One region of the Spirosoma pomorum genome, then DNA from elsewhere that is predicted to be linked to it. Evidence: riboswitches for the same ligand, from Rfam matches in the RefSeq annotation. Region 1 holds a riboswitch; each other region holds the start of a gene.
What was found. A riboswitch is a leader RNA that binds a small molecule or an ion and turns the genes downstream of it on or off. The one in region 1 is predicted to bind thiamine pyrophosphate.
Positions count from the first base shown of each region.

Region 2: another riboswitch for thiamine pyrophosphate. It lies ahead of ACYVAD_RS15355 (TonB-dependent receptor); the one in region 1 lies ahead of thiS (sulfur carrier protein ThiS).
Region 3: another riboswitch for thiamine pyrophosphate. It lies ahead of thiM (hydroxyethylthiazole kinase); the one in region 1 lies ahead of thiS (sulfur carrier protein ThiS).

Region 1 covers NZ_BAAHBP010000041.1:37,719-45,017, reverse strand. Annotated here, with positions in the region: gene moeB (molybdopterin-synthase adenylyltransferase MoeB) at 1-189, opposite strand, end outside; gene thiH (2-iminoacetate synthase ThiH) at 186-1,322, opposite strand; gene ACYVAD_RS25540 (thiazole synthase) at 1,319-2,107, opposite strand; gene ACYVAD_RS25535 (thiamine phosphate synthase) at 2,094-2,738, opposite strand; gene thiC (phosphomethylpyrimidine synthase ThiC) at 2,735-4,633, opposite strand; gene thiS (sulfur carrier protein ThiS) at 4,630-4,833, opposite strand; TPP riboswitch at 5,018-5,109, opposite strand; gene ACYVAD_RS25520 (hypothetical protein) at 5,491-5,736, opposite strand; gene ACYVAD_RS25515 (SGNH/GDSL hydrolase family protein) at 5,846-6,553, opposite strand; gene ACYVAD_RS25510 (mevalonate kinase family protein) at 6,752-7,299, shown strand, end outside.
Region 2 covers NZ_BAAHBP010000025.1:161,226-168,524, reverse strand. Annotated here, with positions in the region: gene ACYVAD_RS15375 (aspartate kinase) at 1-814, opposite strand, end outside; gene ribH (6,7-dimethyl-8-ribityllumazine synthase) at 919-1,419, opposite strand; gene ACYVAD_RS15365 (tetratricopeptide repeat protein) at 1,516-2,211, opposite strand; gene ACYVAD_RS15360 (DUF4926 domain-containing protein) at 2,297-2,521, opposite strand; TPP riboswitch at 2,598-2,694, shown strand; gene ACYVAD_RS15355 (TonB-dependent receptor) at 2,758-5,157, shown strand; gene ACYVAD_RS15350 (cystathionine gamma-synthase) at 5,197-6,336, opposite strand; gene ACYVAD_RS15345 (TVP38/TMEM64 family protein) at 6,352-7,065, shown strand; gene ACYVAD_RS15340 (alpha/beta fold hydrolase) at 7,009-7,299, opposite strand, start outside.
Region 3 covers NZ_BAAHBP010000003.1:114,571-121,869, forward strand. Annotated here, with positions in the region: gene ACYVAD_RS08560 (TfoX/Sxy family protein) at 203-526, opposite strand; gene ACYVAD_RS08565 (hypothetical protein) at 721-1,374, opposite strand; gene tenA (thiaminase II) at 1,634-2,284, opposite strand; gene thiD (bifunctional hydroxymethylpyrimidine kinase/phosphomethylpyrimidine kinase) at 2,293-3,099, opposite strand; gene thiE (thiamine phosphate synthase) at 3,059-3,730, opposite strand; gene thiM (hydroxyethylthiazole kinase) at 3,727-4,533, opposite strand; TPP riboswitch at 4,600-4,701, opposite strand; gene ACYVAD_RS08590 (ABC transporter substrate-binding protein) at 4,791-5,978, shown strand; gene ACYVAD_RS08595 (nitroreductase family protein) at 6,201-6,779, opposite strand; gene sugE (quaternary ammonium compound efflux SMR transporter SugE) at 6,938-7,258, opposite strand.

The DNA of each region.
Region 1 (7,299 bases):
CACTACATCGCCGTCGATAATACCCAGTATACCAACGCCAGCCGCTGTCAGATACTGCGCTACCGGGCAGCCCAGTCCACCGGCTCCCACTAGTAGAACACGGGCCTGTTTCAGTCGTTGTTGCCCCGCCAGTCCAACCTCTGGCAACCGGATGTGCCGACTGTAGCGGTTCAATTCCTGTTCCGTCATGCGCGTAAAAATGTTTTATCCCAGTCTTTCCAGACGGGTTCGTAACCCTGCCGCCGGATAATATCTGCCATTTCAGCCGGGCTGCGTTCGTCCGAGATGGCGAACTGTTCGAGCGATTGCGGCTCCACGACGTAACCGCCGGGATTGGTTTTGGAGCCCGCACTCAGGCTGGTAATACCCAGTTTCAGGACATGATCGCGGAAACGGGGCGTTTCGCGGGTCGAGAGAGAAAGTTCTACCTCTTCATTGAATAGCCGGTAGGCACAAATGAGTTGCACCAGATCGCGGTCGCTCATGCACCGTTCGAACGATTTGGCCGTGATCGTGTCGTTCTGAAGCAGGTCGATGGGTCGTAGTCGGGGGAATGAGATGCTGTAGCGCGTCTGCCAGTACGTTCGTTCGAGGTAGTGCAGGTGGGCCGCCGTGAAAAAGCTGTCGGTGCGCCAGTCTTCCAGCCCTAGTAGTGCACCCAGTCCAATTTTGTGAATGCCCGCCCGGCCCAGCCGATCCGGGGTGTCGAGCCGGTAGGCAAAGTTTGATTTTTTGCCTTTGGGGTGATGGTTGCGGTACGTGGCCTGGTGATATGTCTCCTGGTAGACCAATACGGTAGTCAACCCTTCGGTGATAAGTTCTTCATACTCCGGCTGATCCAGCGGCTGAACCTCCATCGAGACATGGGCAAAAAGGGACTGCAGCAGCCGGATGGCATTTTTCAGGTATGGTACTCCCACCGTCTGATTCGCTTCGCCCGTTACCAGCAACACGTGCTCGTAGCCCATCTGGCGGATGGCATCGGCTTCGCGCAGAATCTCGTCGTCCGTTAGCGTCCGTCGGCGGATTTTGTTGTCCAGACTAAAGGCGCAGTAGGTGCAGATATTCTGGCATTCGTTCGAGAGGTACAGGGGCGCGTACAACTGAATGGTGCGCCCAAAGCGCTGTTGAGTTAGCTGGTGACTGAGCTGGGCCATTGGCTCCAGGTACGCCTGAGCCGCCGGGGAGATCAGCGCTTTGAAATCGTCCAGCGTGCGCTGGGAACGGGCCAGCGCCTGCTCCACCTGCCGGGGCGTAGTGGCGTAAATATCACGTAGTACGGCATCCCAGTCGTGGTGGTCAAACCAGGTCGGATTGTTCATAGATCGTCCAGAAAAGCGGTTAACGGACTGCTGGCCTGAGCGTGGGCGACCGGGCGGGCCAGTCGAGCTTCATAAGCCAGCCGACCGGCATCAACGGCCAGCCGGAAAGCCGTTGCCATTCGGATGGGGTCATCGGCGACGGCCAGTGCGGTGTTGACCAGTACGGCGTCGGCACCCAATTCCATAGCGGCAGCCGCGTGGGAAGGAGCCCCCAGGCCAGCGTCGACTACAACGGGAACCCGGCTCTGTTCGATGATGATTTCCAGGAAATCCAGCGTGCGTAATCCTTTGCTGGTACCAATGGGCGCGCCGAGGGGCATAACGGATGCTACGCCTACTTCTTCCAGTCGCTTACATAAAACCGGGTCGGCGTGAATGTAGGGCAGGACCACAAATCCCAGTTTGACAAGCTCTTCGGCGGCTTTCAATGTCTCGACGGGATCAGGAAGAAGATATTTCGGGTCGGGGTGAATTTCGAGTTTCAGCCAGTTTGTTTCCAGCGCTTCGCGGGCCATCTGAGCCGCAAAGATGGCCTCGCGCGCGGTCCGGACGCCGGACGTATTGGGTAGCAGCTTAAACTGAGGGTGAGCGAGACGAGCCAGCAGGTCGTCCTGTTGGTCGTGCGCATCAATACGTTTCAGCGCGACGGTAACCAGCTCCGTACCCGACGCCAGCAGGGCGTCTTCCATCTGCTGCGCCGAACCAAACTTACCCGTTCCGGTAAACAGGCGGGACGAAAATGAATGCCCCGCAATAACGAGAGGCTGGGTGTCAGGGCTGTTCATTGGCTGTTGTTCTAGTGCGTTTTAGCATGAAATACTGGTAAAATAGCCGGGCTTCCTCGACAGGGGTAGCCGCGTTGCTGATGGCGGAGGAAACCGCTATGCCGTGCAAACCCGTTTGAAGCAATGCCGGGATGTCGGCCAGCGTAATGCCGCCAATAGCGATGATGGGCAGACGGAAACTTTCAGAACGTAACGCCGACAGGATAGACTGGTAGCCGACCAGGCCCAGAATCGGGCTTAGTTTTTCTTTTGTACTCGTGAACCGAAATGGCCCCAGACCGACGTAATCCGCGCCGTTCTGCTGGTGTCGGCGCATGTCGTCCAGCGTGTTGGCGGTACCGCCAATGATGAAATCGTTGCCTAGTAGCAGCCGGGCTTCCGGAACGGGCGTGTCGTCCTGGCCCAGGTGAACCCCGTCGGCACCGATCTCAGCCGCCAGTTGGGGGTTGTCATTGATGATAAGCCGGGCATTGTAGGTCTGGCAGACGGCCAGCGTGTCCTGCGCCAAGTTCTTCCAGTCGGCGTAGGGTCGGTTCTTGACCCGGAGCTGAATCCAGTCGACGCCCGCCCGGCAGGCTACTGCTGCCTGCTCGGGTCGGGTGACGAGGTAGTGTAAGGGACTAATTGTCATAAATACAGTTGGTTACCTTGCTCGGCAAATTCTTTCGCTTTTGTCTGCATTGCCTGATCGAGGACGTCTTCACCCGCCAGCCCGTGCTGTTCGGCGTAGTCGCGTACATCCTGCGTAATCTTCATCGAACAGAAATTCGGACCGCACATTGAGCAGAAATGTGCCGTTTTGGCTCCCTCGGCGGGTAAGGTTTCGTCGTGGAATTCCCGGGCTGTGTCGGGATCGAGCGAGAGGTTAAACTGGTCTTCCCACCGAAACTCGAAGCGGGCTTTGCTCAAAGCGTTGTCACGGTACTGCGCCCCCGGATGGCCTTTGGCGAGGTCGGCCGCGTGGGCCGCAATCTTGTAGGTAATCACCCCGTCCTTTACGTCTTTCTTGTTGGGTAACCCCAGGTGTTCCTTGGGCGTAACGTAACAGAGCATGGCCGTTCCGAACCAGCCAATCATGGCCGCGCCAATACCCGACGTAATGTGGTCGTATCCGGGAGCAATATCCGTCGTCAGTGGGCCGAGCGTGTAGAACGGGGCTTCGTCACACTCGCGCAACTGCTTGTCCATGTTCTCTTTAATGAGGTGCATGGGTACGTGACCCGGCCCTTCGATCATCACCTGTACGTCGTGTTTCCAGGCAATTTTGGTTAGCTCACCCAGCGTTTCTAGTTCCGCGAACTGAGCAGCATCGTTGGCGTCGGCAATGGAGCCAGGTCGAAGTCCGTCACCCAGCGAGAACGATACGTCGTAGGCTTTCATGATCGCGCAGATGTCTTCGAAATGCGTGTACAGGAAGTTTTCTTTGTGGTGAGCCAGGCACCATTTCGCCATGATGCTGCCCCCCCGCGAGACGATACCCGTGACGCGCCGGGCCGTCAGCGGAATGTAGCGCAGCAGCACGCCCGCATGGATAGTAAAGTAGTCGACGCCTTGTTCGGCCTGTTCGATCAGCGTATCGCGGAACAGTTCCCAGGTCAGCGCTTCGGCTTTGCCGTTCACCTTCTCCAGCGCCTGGTAGATGGGGACCGTACCAACGGGAACCGGACAGTTGCGAATGATCCATTCCCGGGTTTCGTGAATATTCTTACCCGTCGACAGATCCATCAGCGTATCGCCACCCCAGCGGCAGCTCCAGACGGCTTTCTCTACTTCTTCCTCGATGCTCGACGACACCACCGAGTTACCGATATTGGTATTGATCTTGACCAGAAAATTGCGGCCGATGATCATGGGTTCAGCTTCGGGATGATTGATGTTGGCCGGAATAATGGCTCGCCCGGCAGCTAATTCCTGTCGTACAAATTCGGGTGTGATGTGCCCTTTAGGGGTGTTAGCCCCAAAACTATTACCCGGATGCTGGTGCAACAGTGCCGACTGCGAACGGGGTAGTTGCTCATTCAGAGAGTCGATGCGCTGATTTTCCCGGATGGCGATGTACTCCATTTCGGGCGTAATGATCCCTTGCCGGGCGTAGTGCAGCTGCGTTACGTTTTGTCCGGCGCGGGCCCGGTAGGGATGACGGATGTGCGCAAACCGCAGGGCATCCAGGCTCTGGTCGGCCAGGCGCTGGTTGCAGTAGTCCGACGAAAAAGCCGGTAGCTGCTCGACGTCGCCCCGGCCCGTGATCCACGATTCGCGCAGGCGGGGCAGACCCTGTTCCAGATCGATGGCTACGTCCGGGTCCGTGTAGGGTCCGCTGGTGTCGTAAACCGTTACGGGTGCGTTCGGCTGGCGGGCTTTGTCCAACCCTACGTGCGATACCGTGTCGGATAGGTTGATTTCGCGCATGGCAACGCGAATGTCGTGCAGCTGGCCGGACACGTAAATTTTGCGCGAACCGGTCAGTGGCTGGCGCGTGATCGATTGCTGCGTCGGCAGCGACTGGGTGTTTGGGGTTGTGCTCATCCTCCCTGAGTTGCTTGTAAAACCGTGATTTTTTCGTTGCCGGATAAAGAAAACTGCTCCCAGGTAGCGCGGGGAACAATAACGTTGTTGACAGCAACCGCGATTCCCTTTTTCTGGGACAAGGCGAGTTGGGTCAGCAGGCTCCCCAGCGAGGCCGAGGGCAACGTCTCAACGAGTTGGTTGTTGACGGATACGGTCATAATCGTGCGTTAAGGGCTAAACGCAGCGCCGATAGGAGAGACCGCAGCAGAATAAATTGGGAGAAATAGGCAGAAAAAAGGCCGAACGCGTATTCGAATGTCTGGCCTGGACGATGTCCCGGAATCCGGTCGTGTTTATACCACAACCCTGTCAGACTAATGTATGAATACGCTACTGAAAACGACCTGTATTCTCGCTTTTCCCTCCGCAGGTATTATCCTGTTCAGGTTCAAAGGGTGATGTCTCAGCCCGTCCGGGCACCCCTAAAGCTTCGCTGTTTAGCAGCGTAAAGGTAGAAAACTTTTTGACTTAAGCAGCTGTACTTAAGTAGTCAATACGGTGTTAACTAAATCGTTTATTGTTTTCTTCTCAAGTGTTACCCTTGTAGGGTGACACGCGTTAGTGAATCTGTCTTGATTTGTTGCTGTTTACCCCCCCGGCCCCCTCCTAAAAAAGAAGGGGGATACACAGAAGTAACCTTTTTTAACTCCCCCACCTGTTTTAGGAGGGGTTGGGGGTGGTAAACAGCAAAATTCCTGCGAAAGGAACCCTTGAGAAGAGGACACTAGTGCGCTAAGCAGAACTAATATAAACTCTGGCAAAGCAGAGGTTTATAGTTCCTTGACAAACAAGGGGATCTGCTTTACCAGAGTTTTTCACTTATAGCTACCATTCACTAGTAGCTCGCCGTCTTCGGAGACCGAATAACTTTCTACGTTTTCGTATTCTTTTACTTCGTACTTGTCGTCGGCGTCAAGGTTATATTTTTGCTTGAACAGATCTTCCGCCTGCTGCCGGGTTTGATCAACGAAGACCGCAAAATACTGGTATGGCTCTTTCTGGTAGGTAATCAGAACAACGGGGCTGGGGCTGGTTAAATAAGCCGCGGTTTGGTTTTGCATGATTGCGGTTGGTGAACGTTAATTGATCAGAAAACGACCAGCTAGCGCCCTTTGTTTAGGCTATCTGCATACGTGAGGCTGCGGAAGAAAACGCTGCGTTTGCGTACTCCTATTTCATGTGCCCCAGCTCACGTAACGCCTTGACCCACTGACTGTACCCCGCGCCGAGGAGGTGCAGGCCATCGTTAGTGTAACGAGCATCGAGCTTACCGGTGCTGTCGGCCAGGTACGGATGCAGGTCGACGTAGGTTTGACCGTTTTCGCTGGCTAACTGCCGGAGCGCGTCGTTAAGCGCTTTAATATGGGCCTCTTTGCCCTGATGGCGCTTGAACTGTGGGAATGTATCGTTCGTTGGAAAAACGCTTTGCAGGTAGATACGGGTACGCGGAGAGTCCTGGCGAATCTGTTGAACGATCTGGCGGTAATTTCGGATAATGGCTTCGTCTGGAATCCCACGGGCCAGGTCGTTGATGCCGATCAACAGGAAAATCTTGGCGGGTTTCGAGGCCGTTACTTCACCCAGGCGCGCCAGCACACCGTAGGAAAGGTCACCCGAGATACCCCGGTTTTTGATGTGATGATCGTCGAATAGCTCGGCCCATTCGCCAAAATCACTGATGCTGTTACCCAGAAAAATGATTTCCTTTTTGGTGTTGGGCAGACTTTCAAACAGAGTTCGCTTCTGTTCGTAGAATGTGCTCCGGAACGTAGTGTCGGGGGCGGTTGTCTGACCAAACGAGGTAGTTGTTGCCAGTAAGCTGGTAAGGAAAAGAAAGCCGCAATTGAGCCGAACACAGGAACGTAATGTCAGATGCATAGGAATAGGGGAGAATGGCTGCAAAATAAGGCAGATTGCCCGTACGGCTACTGACTTTTTTCGCCGACTACGTTAGGCCGACTGTCGACCGCCAGTATATTTACGAAAGCGTGTACAACGAGTCTTACGTTGATTACCAACCAACGAGTCTGATGTACACGCAGCCCACAGTGGTCCTACTCTGTTTCAACGTTTCGTATGTCTTACCAACCGCTAACGGTTTCGACGCCAGGGCGTATCTGCCTTTTTGGTGAACATCTGGATTACCTGGGCCTGCCCGTCATTGCTGCCGCGATCTCCTGCCGCATTCAAATCACTGCCGAGCGTATTGCCACCCCCGATGTTATTCTAGAATTGCCTGATATTGGTAAAGAGGAACGATTCAGCCTGGCAACCTTGCCGCTAACGTACCAGAACGACCGCGATTATTTTCGATCGGCTGTTAACGTATTGCTGCGATCAGGCTTCTCGTTTTCGAATGGGATCGAGGGCGAAGTGCGGGGCGAAATTCCCATCAATGCCGGTACGTCAAGTTCGTCGGCGCTGCTAATCAGCTGGTTGAACGTACTGTGCCGCCTGGCCGATGAACCTAAACGGCTGTCTGCTACCGAGCTGGCTGAACTGGCATACAAGGCCGAGGTACTGGAATTTGGCGAGCCGGGCGGCATGATGGACCATTACTCGACGGCGGTTGGGGGCGTCATTTACCTGGAATCGCAGCCTAAAATCCACCTGGAGCCATTTTC
Region 2 (7,299 bases), on a different contig from region 1:
GAACGCCAAACATCCGGGCGGGTGTGATCGTTGACGGATGCAAAATCTTAGCGCCGAAATAAGCCAGTTCAGCTGCTTCATCGAAGGTCAGCTCACGGACAGGAAACGTATTTTTAACGATTCGTGGATCGTTGTTGTGCATTCCGTCGATGTCCGTCCAGATCTGGATTTCTTCGGCCCGAACCGCCCCACCGATCAGCGAGGCCGTGTAATCCGAACCGCCCCGTTTAAGGTTATCAACTTCGCCCCGTGGGTTCCGACAAATGAAGCCCTGGGTAACAATGATATGTTTATCATCATGCTGAGGCAGCATGTCCGCCAATCTCTGCTCAGTGAACGAGATGACGGGCTCATTGTCTGCATCAATCTGCATGAATTCCAGCGCCGGCAGTAAGACCGAAGGAACACCTTCTTCATCAAGATAAGACTGAAAAAGTTGCGTACTCAGCAATTCGCCTTCTGCCACCAGTTCCTTTTCCTGCTTCAACGTGAAAGGCTTGATCGTTGTCAGGGAACGTATGAACGAAAACTCGTTATCAACGATCTGCTGACCAGCTGCTTTACCAGCTTCGGTACTGTATAGCTCGCTGACAAACGTATCGTAATGCGCTTTGAGCGTATCAATAGTCTGATTCGCCTGTGCGTCATTGTTATCCTTGAGCGACTCACCGATAGCCAACAGTGAATTCGTCGAGCCTGACAGCGCCGATAATACGACAATTTTACGTGTATCATCGGCCGTAACTAATCGGCGGATGGATTGCATACGTTCGGGCTTCCCGACCGATGTACCTCCAAATTTCCAGACGTGCATATGTGAAGAGTGAAAGAGTGAGTGAGCGAAAGAGCGAAAGAATGAAACTTAGCTACATCGCTCTTTCACTCTTTCATTCCGCATCGGCGGTCCGATTTCGCTCTTTATAGTTTACTGTATACCAGCTTCTGCAAGCCGAGCATTTTGATAGCGGTGATGGCGGCTTCATCACCTTTGTTCCCATGTTTGCCACCCGCCCGGTCGAGGGCCTGTTGCTGATCGTTTGGTGTCAGAACACCAAAAATGACCGGTTTGCTGGTCTTCAAACTGACATTGGTCAGGCCTTGCGCAACGGCGTGATTGATGTAATCGTTGTGTTTGGTTTCACCCTGAATGACGCAGCCTAAAGCAATAACCGCATCAATGTCATCACGCTGCGCAAACCACTGTGAACCCAGGCTTAGTTCGTAACTACCCGGTACGTTCGCCCGGACGATGTTTTCGGCTTTGACGCCGTGTTGAAGCAGCGTTTGGTAAGCACCGTTAAAAAGTGCTTCTGTTACTTCGGTATTCCATTCGGAAACCAGAATGGCAAAACGCCGGTGACTGACATCGGGTAGCGCGTCTGTCGAGAAGACGCTGAGGTTTTTTAAATCAGAAGCCATATATCCGTAAAATTTCGTCTGTAGGGAATGAAAACAAAAAAGGACAAAACCCCGGTCGGCTTTGTCCTTTGCTGTATTTATGATTGTCAAATACGCTTACGACTCACCGACCGTTGCCTCCAGCAACGATTTGTATTTTCGAGCACTAACAGCCTCGGTCGATTGTGCGTATTTTTCGATGATCGTATTGTATGTGTCGATCGCTTTATCGTTTTGTTTAGCTTGCTCCTGGGCGACAGCAAGTTTCATCAGGTACGATGGGCTAAAGAATTTATTTGGCTTGTAGTCAGCTGCTTTCTGATAGTAGCTGGCAGCCTCTTCAAAATCCTTTTTCTCCATATACGCATCGCCAATTAGAGCATAAGCACGCGCCTGAACCAGCAGATCCGATGAGCTAAAGCTTTTGAGTTGATCAATCGCTTCATCGAACTTACCCTGTTTCAGTAAAGCCGTACCAGCGTAAAATGCAGCCAGATTACCAGCGGGTGTAGAGCCATAGTTATCGGCAACAGAAAGCAATCCGGGAGTCTTACCATCGCCGTTCAACGCCTGTTTCAGCGAATCTGCTTCAAGTTGGTATACCGAAGGGAAGAGTTCAACCTGGGCGGTTTCGTCCTGGCTACTCACGTAGTACCGATAGCCGAAAAAGCCGACAATCAATAAAACGATTCCACCAAGGACACCGAAAAGGACGTTCCGGTTTTCCTCAAAAAAATATTCGGCCCGTTCAAACTGACCTGTCAACGCGTCCGGGTCTTCTAAAAAATCCAATCCGCTGTTCTTCTTGCTCATGCTTTTGCAATTTGGATTGCAAAATTAGAAAGAATTAAACTTGTGAAAAAGCGTAATGTTCAAAACTTTACAGAAAGATTTTTTACTAAATGGCCGTATCCCGAACAGACATAATTTCGGATGATCGCACGCAGCGGATCTGGTGAGGTAACAGGATTTCAATGGCTACCGTCTCGCCAGTTAACGTAACAAACTCAACCTCGAATCCTTTACCTTCCCCATATACAGTCAAAATCGTGCCGACATCGCCCTGTTTTAGCCGACCGCCGGCCACATCTTCCTGGAGCACAACCAAATCAAACTCATTCATACTCGGTACCAACTGATTTGTTTAAATAACGATACGCTCACCGTCTTGTTTTTAGAAATGATGTAGATTTGTGGCGCTAATCTTCTAGGGGTGCCTGAAAATAACGGGCTGAGATTATACCCATTGAACCTGATCCGGGTAATGCCGGCGAAGGGAGACGGAGTTCATTTCTACTAACTTTTTGACAATCAAAAGGTAGGTTTGGCCCCTTGGCCTATCGTCATGTTTTTTTCGCGATGAAAAAACCGATGATTGGGCGGTATAACCGCTTTTATCTACTGACAGTCCTGAGTTGGCTGTTTGTGCTGCCTGTATGGGCTCAATTCACGCTTTCCGGAACAGTAGTTGACGCCGAAGGTGCTGCCGAAACGCTACCCGGTGTTGCCGTTACCGTTGAAGGAACCTATAAAGGAACATTCACCAACACTAATGGAGCATTTCAGCTAACCAATCTACCAGCGGGACCATTATCTCTGCGTATTTCTTTACTGGGTTATGAATCCCAGACCAGGGAGCTGCAACTGACCCAGAACGAAACGCTTTCTATTCGTTTACAGAGGACGGCGGTTGTGGTGGATGAGGTAACAGTGAGTGCTACCAGAGCCGATCAGAAGTCGGCGATCGCCTACACGAACGTTTCACGTCGGGATCTGAACAAGCTTAATTTGGGACAGGACATACCGCAACTGCTCAACTTTACGCCTTCTATCGTGACCACATCAGATGCTGGGGCCGGGGTGGGTTATACGGGTATTCGGATTCGGGGGTCGGATGCCACACGGGTGAACGTAACGCTGAACGGGATTCCCTATAACGATGCTGAATCGCAGGGAACGTTCTTCGTGAATATGCCCGATTTTGCGTCGTCGGTGAGCAGTATTCAGATCCAGCGGGGGGTAGGTACGTCAACGAATGGCGCGGGCGCGTTCGGGGCTTCGCTGAATATTCAGACGAACCAACTTCAGGAAAAGCCATACGCCGAAGCCAATCTGTCGGCGGGCTCGTTCGGTACCCGGAAAGTAAACGTACTGGCTGGAACAGGGCTGCTTAATAATCATTTTGTGCTGGATGCCCGACTGTCTAAGATATATTCAGATGGCTACGTTGATCGGGCATTCTCGGACCTGAAATCGTTTTACATCTCCGGCGGCTATTACACCAAGAAAAGCTTTTTCCGGTTGAACGTCTTTTCGGGCCGGGAGCAGACCTACCAGTCGTGGGGTGGCGTCCCCGAAGATTTACTGCGGACCAACCGGACGTACAATGTATATACCTACGACAACGAAACCGATAACTATCAACAGGATAATTATCAGCTCATTACGTCGCACGAGCTAAGCCGGAACTGGCGGCTGAATGTATCGGCTTTCTATACAAAAGGACGGGGTTACTATGAACAGTTTCGGCCTAATGACCGCTTCAGTAATTACGGTCTGCCGAACGTAGTAATTGGCGATTCTACAATTACCCGCACGGACATTATTCGGCGTCGGTGGTTGGATAATGACTTTTATGGTACTGTTTTTTCGCTGGATTTCAACAGTTTTAAAAAGCTGACGGCGAACATTGGCGGGGGCTGGAACCAGTATAAAGGCGCTCACTTCGGCGAAATTATCTGGGCGCGCGTTGCCGGAAATACCAATATCCGGGACCGGTACTATAACGACGATGCGACCAAGACGGATTTTAATCTGTACGCTAAAGCATTCTACCAGTTTACGTCAAAGTTCAACGCCTACGCTGACATGCAGGTGCGGCAGATCAAGTACTCGTTCCTGGGGTTCAACAGCCAGCTCCAAAATGTGCAGCAGAATGCCAGCCTGACGTTTTTCAACCCTAAAGCTGGCCTCACGTACACACTCAACGATCAAAATTCAGTGTACGCGTCGGTAGGTGTTGGGCACCGCGAACCGAATCGGGATGACTATACGCAATCGACACCCGAAAGTCGCCCTAGAGCAGAGTCCCTGATTGATTACGAAGCGGGCTATAAACTACAAACCGCTCGGTTGGCAGTTACGGCAAACGCGTATTATATGAATTACCGGAATCAGCTGGTGCTATCCGGGCAACTAAACGACGTCGGCGCTTACAACCGGGTGAACGTACCAAGCAGCTACCGGGCGGGTGTTGAGCTGGAAGCCGGTGTGCGTTTGACCAATCAACTGCGCTGGAATCTGAACGCTACGTTCAGTCAAAACAAGATCCGGAATTTCACGGAGTATCTTGACAACTTTGACAACGACCAGCAGGAGTCACGTCAGTACAGTAAAACCGATATTGCGTTTTCGCCCAATGTGATCAGCGGTTCGCAGCTGATGTACACCCCGGTGAAGGGACTGGAATTAAGCCTACTGTCGAAATACGTCGGGAAGCAGTATCTGGATAATACGTCGAATGAAAGCCGGAAGCTGAATTCGTATTTCACCAATGATATTCGGCTGATTTACTCGCTGAAACCAAAATTTGCGGAGGAGATTACGTTCACGTTGCTGTTTAACAACGTTTTCAATGAGCTATATGAATCGAACGGCTATACCTACGCCTACATATCTGAAGGTGCCGTGCGCGCCGACAATGGTTATTATCCACAAGCAGGGCGAAACTTCCTGGCGGGGATAAGGTTACGATTTTAATCAAACAAAAAAGGGTCGGTTTGTGCCGACCCTTTTTTGTTACCCAATAGCCTGTTCCAGATCCTGAATTAGGTCCGTTACGTCCTCAATACCGACGCTAAGCCGGATTAAGGTGTCTTTCAATCCGTTCTTTTCACGCTCTTCTTTCGGGATGCTGGCATGGGTCATGCTGGCCGGGTGCGTGCAGAGCGATTCAACCCCACCCAACGATTCACCCAGGGAAAATACGTCGAAGCTTTCCATTACCCGAACTGCTTCGGGCATCGAGTCACCTTTGAGTTCGAAAGAAAGCATACCGCCAAAACCACGCATTTGCTGTTTGGCCAGTTCATGCCCCGGATGATCGGGTAGACCTGGGTAATGGACCCGACTTACTTTAGGATGCTGTGCCAGATACTGCGCTACCTGGAGCGCGTTCTCGCAGTGACGCTGCATCCGAACATGTAAGGTTTTGATGCCGCGTAGAACCAAAAAACAGTCCTGTGGTCCCGGTACAGCCCCGCAGGCGTTCTGAATGAAAGCTAGTCTCTGCGCTGTTTCGTCGTCATTCAGGACAATAGCACCCATCACGGTATCAGAGTGACCGCCCAAGTATTTCGTGGCCGAATGCACCACGATATCAGCACCCAGATCGAGCGGGTTTTGCAAATAAGGGGATGCAAACGTATTGTCGACGACAAGCTGAATGTTACGTTGCTTCGTAATCTGGGCAATCGCTGTAATGTCGACCAGCCGAAGCAGGGGATTGGTAGGCGTTTCGATCCAGACCATTTTCGTAGCGGACGTAATAGCCGCTTCCAGGTTGGCCGGATTGTCCAAGCTGATAAATTTGAAGGTTAGTCCAAAATCCTGAAAAACACGTACCATAATCCGATACGTACCACCGTATAGATCGCTGCTGGCAATGATCTCGTCGCCGGGCTTGAAAAGTTTCAGAATGGCATCGGTAGCGCCCAGACCCGACGCGTAGCAAATGCCGTGTTTGCCGTTTTCGAGCGCAGCCAGATTATTCTGCAACACTGTTCGCGTTGGGTTCTGCGTACGGGCGTATTCATATCCCTTGTGTTTACCCGGCGATTCCTGAACGTAGGTGGATGTCTGGTAAATAGGCGTCATAATTGCGCCCGTTGTTGGGTCCGGCTCGATCCCTGCGTGAATGGCTTTTGTTCCGAATTTCATACTCGAAGGTAGTAAATGACTATCAACAACATCAGGGCTTTTCCGGTTTGTTACGTAGTGAACCCTTACATACGCGCTAAAATCACCGGCCCGGCTATTGCGGGCGTACTACTCTCCATAACGCCCATCGTTTTTACGTCGGTGCTGACATACTATGCCGTCATCTACGAAAAAGTTATTGCTGGATTCACGGGCTGGGAGTGGGCGATCATTACGTTAGTCTGCACGATTACATCGGCCGCACTAACGCCACCGACCATACTCGCACTCATATTTGGTTATTTTCTGGGTTGGCATGCAGTACTGCCCATTTTCGTAATTAATCTGGGCGGAATATTGATGATCAACCTGTTGGTCCGTTGGGTTGACCATGATCAGTTTATCAAGTTTTTACGTCGTAATCCAAAAGCACAATCGGTACTGGATCGGATTCGTGGCAAAGAACTGGAGGTGATATTCTTCGCTAAACTCTCACCTATTCTACCGTTCGGCCTGACCAATCTTTTGTTTGCGCTATCGGGGGCTAGACTCAAGAACATTCTGCTGGGAGGATTTCTGGGGATGACGCCCCGCTCCTTATTGGCCGTCTGGTCGGGTTATGAGGCTCACGAAATACGCACGTTGCTGGACAATCCAAATAGTAGCCTCTGGACGCAGGTAATTGTTATTGGACTAATTGTTGTGTCCATCGCCGGACTGTGGCAGGTAGTGCGTCGGGCGCTTCGCTAGTTCGTTAGCAGTCAAGTCAATCAGCCGGTTGTGTCCCGTTTTGAAAACGGTCAGATGATACGTTTGTAACCGCCAAAACAGTGGCCAGACGTGATGACCTGGAATAATTCGGTCGAACGCGCCCAGAAATAACCAGACCGGAATGGTACGCTGGTTCAGGCGTAGACAAAGGCCGGCTAGGTCGGGCCAGATCAACCGAGATTGCGTCCAGACATCGTATACAAGCTGCCGCTG
Region 3 (7,299 bases), on a different contig from region 1:
ATTTCAAATTGATCGGTTTGACTTGTCAACCGAAGCTAACCTAACACATAGTAGTTGGACATACAAAAGACTGATTTTTGTGCCGTTCTCCCTGTCATCCGAAACGCAAAAAGTAACGAAAAATTTCGTCTACCTGGGGCGTTCAACTTATCTATGGAACGTAAGTGATAATGTAAAATAATTTACTCACGCGAGTCGAATTTCATTTTTTCTTTTTCGGTTTAGGTAGTGGTAGTTCTTGTATTGATAGTCTAACTAATTCACTTAACCATTCACTGTCTTCAATTTTATCTTCTATTAAAAAACTTGGTTTGGCTCCTTCATAGGGTGGTGCTTCTAAAACATTTCCTATAAATTCTCGTCCTGAATTGGTTGGCTTTATGAATAATTTATTGTCGCATATCAGTCCAAATAATTTTCCGTCAGAGTAAATACCGTATTCACCAAACATTTTTTTAGCGGTTATTACGCCTGCATTTTTGATTTGGTCCAAAACGAAGTCTACAAAATTTTGGTCGGATGCCATTGGTTAGTCCTTTATTGTCTATTGAGACGTGAAATACTCATTTGCATGGTCGGTTCACCCGACGAACACAGGGGTTGATGGATGCGTACGCTACGTGCCTGAACACAAATTACTTCCAATCTTTACACACATGTTTGGCTGGGCTGCTACTCTCCTTCAGGGGCGAGCACCCTGTCGACGGAAAACTACCCTCTTCACTTTGTAATCTTATCTAAACTAAAGTTGTAAGGATAATTGATTTCTTGCAAATCCGATTCCAACTGCGACCAATCCGCTAACTCCTCTACAATCGACAAAACCATTGCTCTCGTCAAGGGCTGACCCGCATAAATCTGGCTTACTGTTTTAAGCGGAATACCACTTTCTTTGTAACACTCTTCAAAATACTTGCTCGCCCAATCAATGTAAGTTTGAGGGTTTCCATCGAAAATACTCAACATCTCTTCCGAGTTGTCCTCATTACCGTCAAGCTGCCCGGTTTGCCAACTGCCCATACCTGTAGTCCACAGACAGAAGGTTGTACCGATTGTATTTACCGGTTCGCCAAAGATGAACTCATCAAACAGCGCAGGTAAATTCTTGGTTATTTGCTGCTTGTCGGACTGTTCTGCCTCATGAGCGTACCCATTTATAGCACAACCCTCTTTCAGAAATAAAACAAGCATTTGGTTACCTTGCCCGTTTCGCATCTCGCATACCTCTTCTTGGTCGGCCCAATGAGCATTATAGGAGTAGTAGCGGTATTCCCATTCTTGGCACAGAATGGCATCCAAAATAGAAATGGCTTTACAGATTGTCTGTAAGGTTTTGCTATCCGGTAGTGATTGGTAATCTTTTGTTGAAATCATATTTAGAAGTAGACTACAATCAACCGGGGCGATTCTCGTGTCGACCGAAACCTGCCCGGCGAGCTAAGAGATGCGCATCCTGTCGTAGGTAACCCGCCCATTTTCACCGTATTGTACAAAAAATCACTTAATATCAATTCGCTGATAGGCAGTGGTATCATTTTAATTGTCTGCTGCTTAAATACAGGCGTTGTAGTCAGATTACACAAGATAGAGGGATGGCAGGAAAGCTACCACTACGTTTACTATACGGTGGTCATTAGACCAACCAGTCTACCAGTTGATACGCGTCGTTCCAGAAGTACCATTCCAGTCGGCTTGACTGTACAAAGGCGGCTGTCATCTGATCTCGCTCGGCGGGGCTGGCAGATTCGGCGAGTTGATCGGTGAGCGCGAGCATCTGGCTAACGACCTGATCGAAGTCATCACCGGCGTACGTATCGATCCAGGCCTGATAGGGGTTCTGGGCGACGGTCCGTGCGTAGATTGATTTACCTACCTCGCGGTAGATCCAGAAGCAGGGCAGCACGGCGGCCGCGCCCACCGCCAGCGATTGCGTTGCCGTGGTCGCTAACAGGAAATTGGTGTACGCAAAGCAGGCTGGCTTTTTGGCCGTTTCTGGTTGAATATCGTACAGCGTAAAATACGTTTCGTGCAGAATCCGCTCCACACGGATAGCGTTGGCGGCAAACTCGGTGAATTGCAGAATATCGGCGGGCCGGGTTGCCTTGACGGCCAGTTGCGCCAGTGCCCGGCTGAAATCAGTCAGGTAAAGAGCGTCCTGTTGGATATAATACTGAAACTTGGTGGTGGGTAACGTACCAGCGGCCAGTTCCTGCACAAAGCTGTGGGAAAGGATGGTTTCGTACAGGGACGTAGTCTGCTGCCAGAGTTGATCGGTGAAGCGCATGGGTTTGATTACTGCCAGATGGAAAAGAAATGATGAACGGGGCCGTGGCCGTGGCCGAGTTTGTAGGCTGCCCCCGCCTGTAAGGCCCCGGTGAGGTACGTCTTGGCCTGCTCAACCGCATCGCGAAGAGACAGACCCTGGGCCAAACCGGCCGCGATGGCAGACGAGAGTGTGCAGCCCGTTCCGTGTGAATTGGGCGTAACGATCCGTTGCGTCGGAAACAGAAGTTGTTCGCCCGGTTTGGGACACAGAATGTCCGTGCTGTCCCGGTTCAGCAAGTGGCCACCTTTCACCAGGACAGCGCCGGGGTACTGGCTACTCAGGTCGTTGGCCGCCTGTCGTAAATCGTCAAAGGTTTCAAGCGTACGTCCCAGCAAGACCCCCGCTTCGGGTAAGTTAGGCGTTATCACCATAGCCATTGGCAGCAGGTGAGTTTTTAGCGCGTCGATGGCGTCGTCTTGCAGGAGCTTATCGCCACTCGTCGCCACCATGACTGGGTCGATGACAATGTTTTGTACGTCAAATTCTCGCAGCGTATCATTGATAGTCCGGATGATGTCGGGTGAGTGGAGCATACCGATCTTGATCGCATCGGCACCAATATCGCTCAGGACGGCCTTGATCTGCTCGGCTACAAAAGCGGGGGGGACGGGGTGAATGGTTGTTACGCCCAGCGTGTTTTGCGCCGTGAGGGCCGTAATGACCGAGAGGCCGTAGCAGCCCAGCGCCGAAATCGTTTTCAGATCGGCCTGGATACCAGCGCCACCACCACTGTCAGATCCGGCGATCGTCAGAACCCGGGTGTATGTTTTCATAGGCTTGGGTAAGTTGAATGAGTTCACGGGCTGCGTCGTAGGGCGACGGATGCCCACAAATGGCTGACACGACGGCTACGCCCGTTACGCCGGTCTGCATGATCGGTTGACTATTAGCTGCGTTGATGCCGCCAATGGCGAACGTTGGCAGGTGGGTTTGGGCGCAAATGGCCTGTAAGCCCAGCAGGCCGAGTTCACTGACAGTATCGAGTTTGGTCGGCGTGGCAAAAACGGCCGCTACGCCCAGGTAATCGATATCGGTGTACGCCTGAGAGGCCAGCAGTTCGGCCATGTTATTAATCGACAAACCAATTAGTTTGTCCGGACCCAATAGCTTACGGGCCATCGGGTAAGGCATATCATCCTGCCCGATATGAACACCGTCGGCGTCGATGGCCAGCGCCACGTCGATCCGGTCGTTAATCAGCAGCCGGGCACCGTAGCGTTGGGTAATGGTTTTGAGCGTAAGACCCAGCTCAACAAAAGCGTGGGTCGACATCGTCTTTTCGCGGAGCTGCACCCAGCCGACACCCGCCCGGCAGGCTTCTTCCACCACAAACGGGACCGTATGGCCCGCCCGCTGGCTGATAACGCTGTCGGTTACCAGGTAGACGCGGTCGTTTACGTTCATAGCTGCCCTAGTTTGAGGTGAGCCGTTACGTCCTGCGCTGTTAGTTGGTAGAGCGCGTCCAGAAAGTTGAGTTGCAAACTGCCGGGACCGGGTGACCGACGCGCGGCCAGTTCTCCCGCCAGCCCCATCGCGACCATGCTGTGTACGGCGGCCAGAAAATAGTTGGGATTGACAGCCGCAAACGCCCCGATCAGCGCCGTGGCGGTACAGCCCATACCCGTTACTTTCGTCATCATCGTGTGACCGTTGGCAACGGTTACGACCTGATCCGCGCTGACGATATAATCTTCGGCACCACTCACGACCACGATGCTACCCAGTTCGGCGTTTAACTGACGAGCACTGTCGAGAGCCGCCGATGATCCATGTATGCTGTCGACACCTTTGGTCTTCGCGTTCAGACCCGCCAGTGCCATAATCTCCGATGCGTTGCCCCGGATCACGGTTGGCGGGGCCAGGTCCAGCAGCTCCCGGCTAACCTGGTTGCGATAGAACGTAGCGCCTACGCCGACCGGATCGAAGATGATGGGCTTATTCAGTTCGCGGGCTCGTAGGACAGCCGGACGCATCCCGGCGACAAAGTTCTGATCCAGCGTGCCGATATTAACAACCAGCGCGCTGGCAATGGTAACGAAATCAGCCACTTCGTCTTTGGCATGCACCATGGCCGGCGAAGCACCCAGTGCCAGCAGGGCATTGGCCGTGTTGTTCATGACAACGAAATTGGTAATGCTTTGCACAAGGGGCGACTGCGAGCGAATCTGCTCAACGTCATTCCAGATGGATTGGGGTGTTGCGGTCATACGGGGTTGCATTAACGAATGATAGCAACCTCAGGGGAGAGAAAAGACCGCGGTCTGTCAGAGCAGCAAGCGGAGCTAACTTTTTCCTACGGCAGTATAAACTGCATCAGGTAATAAGGGTATTGTCTCAGTCGGCTCGTTCCTGAACCGACACCCCTAAAGTTGTGCGTCAAAGGTACGTGTAATTTCAGTAATCGATCAACCTGCTTTTGGCCGGTAGAAAAGCATTGGCTCAATCCTGTTACCTTTGGCGCGTTATGCCTACCCAATGTTGCCCACCTCTCCGTGCTACCTGGCTGCCCCTGTTGGTGCTGCTATTCCTTCTCACCCACTGCCGTTCCCGCCAGACAACTGAACAAACTCCGGTGACCGACAGGCGTCAGACGAATTCGTCCACAGGGCAGGTTTCCGTTCGGCACGCCAAAGGCTTTTCGGTTGAATATCTCCACGGGTACAAACTGGTCCGCATTTTCAACTCAGCGGCCGCCGACAAAGACACGGCGACGTACGTGCTGATCCCCCGGGGAACCCCTAAACCGACGAATCTGCCAGCAGGTCAGGTGATCGAAACGCCCATTCGCAGCCTGGTTACGTCGTCATCAATGCACATTGGTTTGCTCAGTTTTCTGAACGCGGAGGACGTGTTGGTCGGCGTTGATAACGCGGCTTACATTTCGTCGCCCCGGGTAATAAAGCGAGTGGCCGAGGGGAAAATCAAGGAAGTTGGCGGAGATCAGACGCTCAATGAAGAAGCCCTGATTGCCATGCATCCGGACCTATTGATGGTATCGGGGAGCCCCACGGCGCAGCTCAATCGGTACCAGACATTAACCCGCGCGGGGGTGCCGGTACTGATCAATTCCGAATGGCTGGAGACGACCCCGCTGGGGCGGGCGGAGTGGGTCAAGCTGGTGGCTGTCCTGCTGGATAAAGAAGCGCTGGTCAATCAGACGTTTGCCGAAGTCGAAACGGAGTATAACCGACTGGCTACCCTGACGAAGAACGTAACGAAAAAGCCCAGTGTGATTGCGGGTATGAGCTACAAAGATTCGTGGTTTGTGCCCTACGGCGACAGTTACATGGCGCAGTTTTTTCGGGATGCAGGCAGTACGTATCACTGGAACGACACGAAAGGGCAGGGGGGACTCGGTCTGAGTTTTGAAGCTGTTTATCCCGTCGCCCTCACCGCCGATTACTGGGTGAACGTTGGTACGGCTACCACCAAGCCGGACATCGTGGCGCAGGACGTTCGCTACGGCGATTTTAAGTCGTTCAAAACGGGGCAGGTATTCAACTACAACAAGCGCGTGAACGCCAAAGGTGCCAACGACTACTGGGAGTCTGGGGCTGTCAACGCCCACCTGGTCCTGGCCGACCTGATCAAGATTCTACATCCCGAACTGGTGCCTGAACACAAGCTGGTTTATTACCAGCAGGTTAAATAAAGTCGTTACGTATTCTACTTTGTTTTTGTCATCCTGACGATAGGAAGGATATCAGAAACTGTGTTAATACCCCTAAATCCCCTAAAGGGGACTCTGTCCGAGAATGAGCAAAGTCCCCTTTAGGGGATTTAGGGGTATTAAGACTTGAAAAGAAACAAGTTTACTATCTCTCCTGTCGTTGGGCTGGGTGGCCGGAGCCATGACAGAAAAGACAAAAAAGTTCTACGCTTCGACCCAGCTTACTTTTTCTTCGATGGGTTTGCGAACGGCGGGTTTAGGCTCGGCGTTGTGGTAGCCCATGTAGAAGAAACCCAGGCATTTCTGATCATCACCCAGACCTAGGAACTCGTGCAGACGAGCCGGGCTGCTTGGCGAGCTCCAGTACGACCCAATACCCAGGGCCGTTGTCGTCAGCCACATATTCTGCACGGCGCAGGCCACGGCAGCAACTTCTTCCCATTCCGGTACTTTATCGCTGTGCACGTCCATGATGATAGCCATGACGCAGGCTGATTTCAGTACTTTGGTTCGCACACCTTCGTATTTCGCTTCCGAGTACGCTTCTGGAGCCGTTTGTGCTTTGTAGGCATCACCGAAGAAATCGGCCAGTTTCTGTAAGCCTTCACCCCGGAAAACGGTGAAACGCCAGGGCTGGGTCAGGCGGTGCGTGGGCGCGTAGGTAGCACTTTCGAGTACCTGTTCAATCAGTTCACGGGGAATTTCCTGGTTGGTATAGCTGGGCGGGAAAATGCTCCGGCGGGTTTTGATAAGTTCAGTGATCGTGTCTGCGGATGTTGCCATGGTACTACGTTAGTTGGATGCAGATAAGTTAATTTCTGCAACACCTTAAGTGAACACCGGCGCGTTAGTTCGCGCGGTGCGATATTTTTGCCAGCGCTAAATTACGAGGAAAGTGGCAGGGGAGAAGCTGTCCACAAAGATTCAGCGATTGGCCTGACCTAGTGACCCGACGAAAGTTTCATCAGAATAAGTCCCGCAACAATCAAAAGAGCGGCTAGCAACCGAGTGGCATTCATTGGCTCACCAAGCAGAAGAATGCCCACAATAAAGGCACCCACTGCCCCAATACCCGTCCAGATGACGTAAGACGTGCCCAGCGGCAGGGTGCGCATCGCTAGGGCCAGCAAACCAAAGCTGGCCATCATGGCAACAACGGTAATGAGAGAGGGAATGAGCCGGGTAAAACCTTCCGACTGCTTCATGAAGTAGGCCCAGACAACTTCTAACAGACCCGCGACAACTAAATAAATCCAGGACATGACTAAGACGGTTTTTAAAAGAACCGGGCCGTCCCGAATGC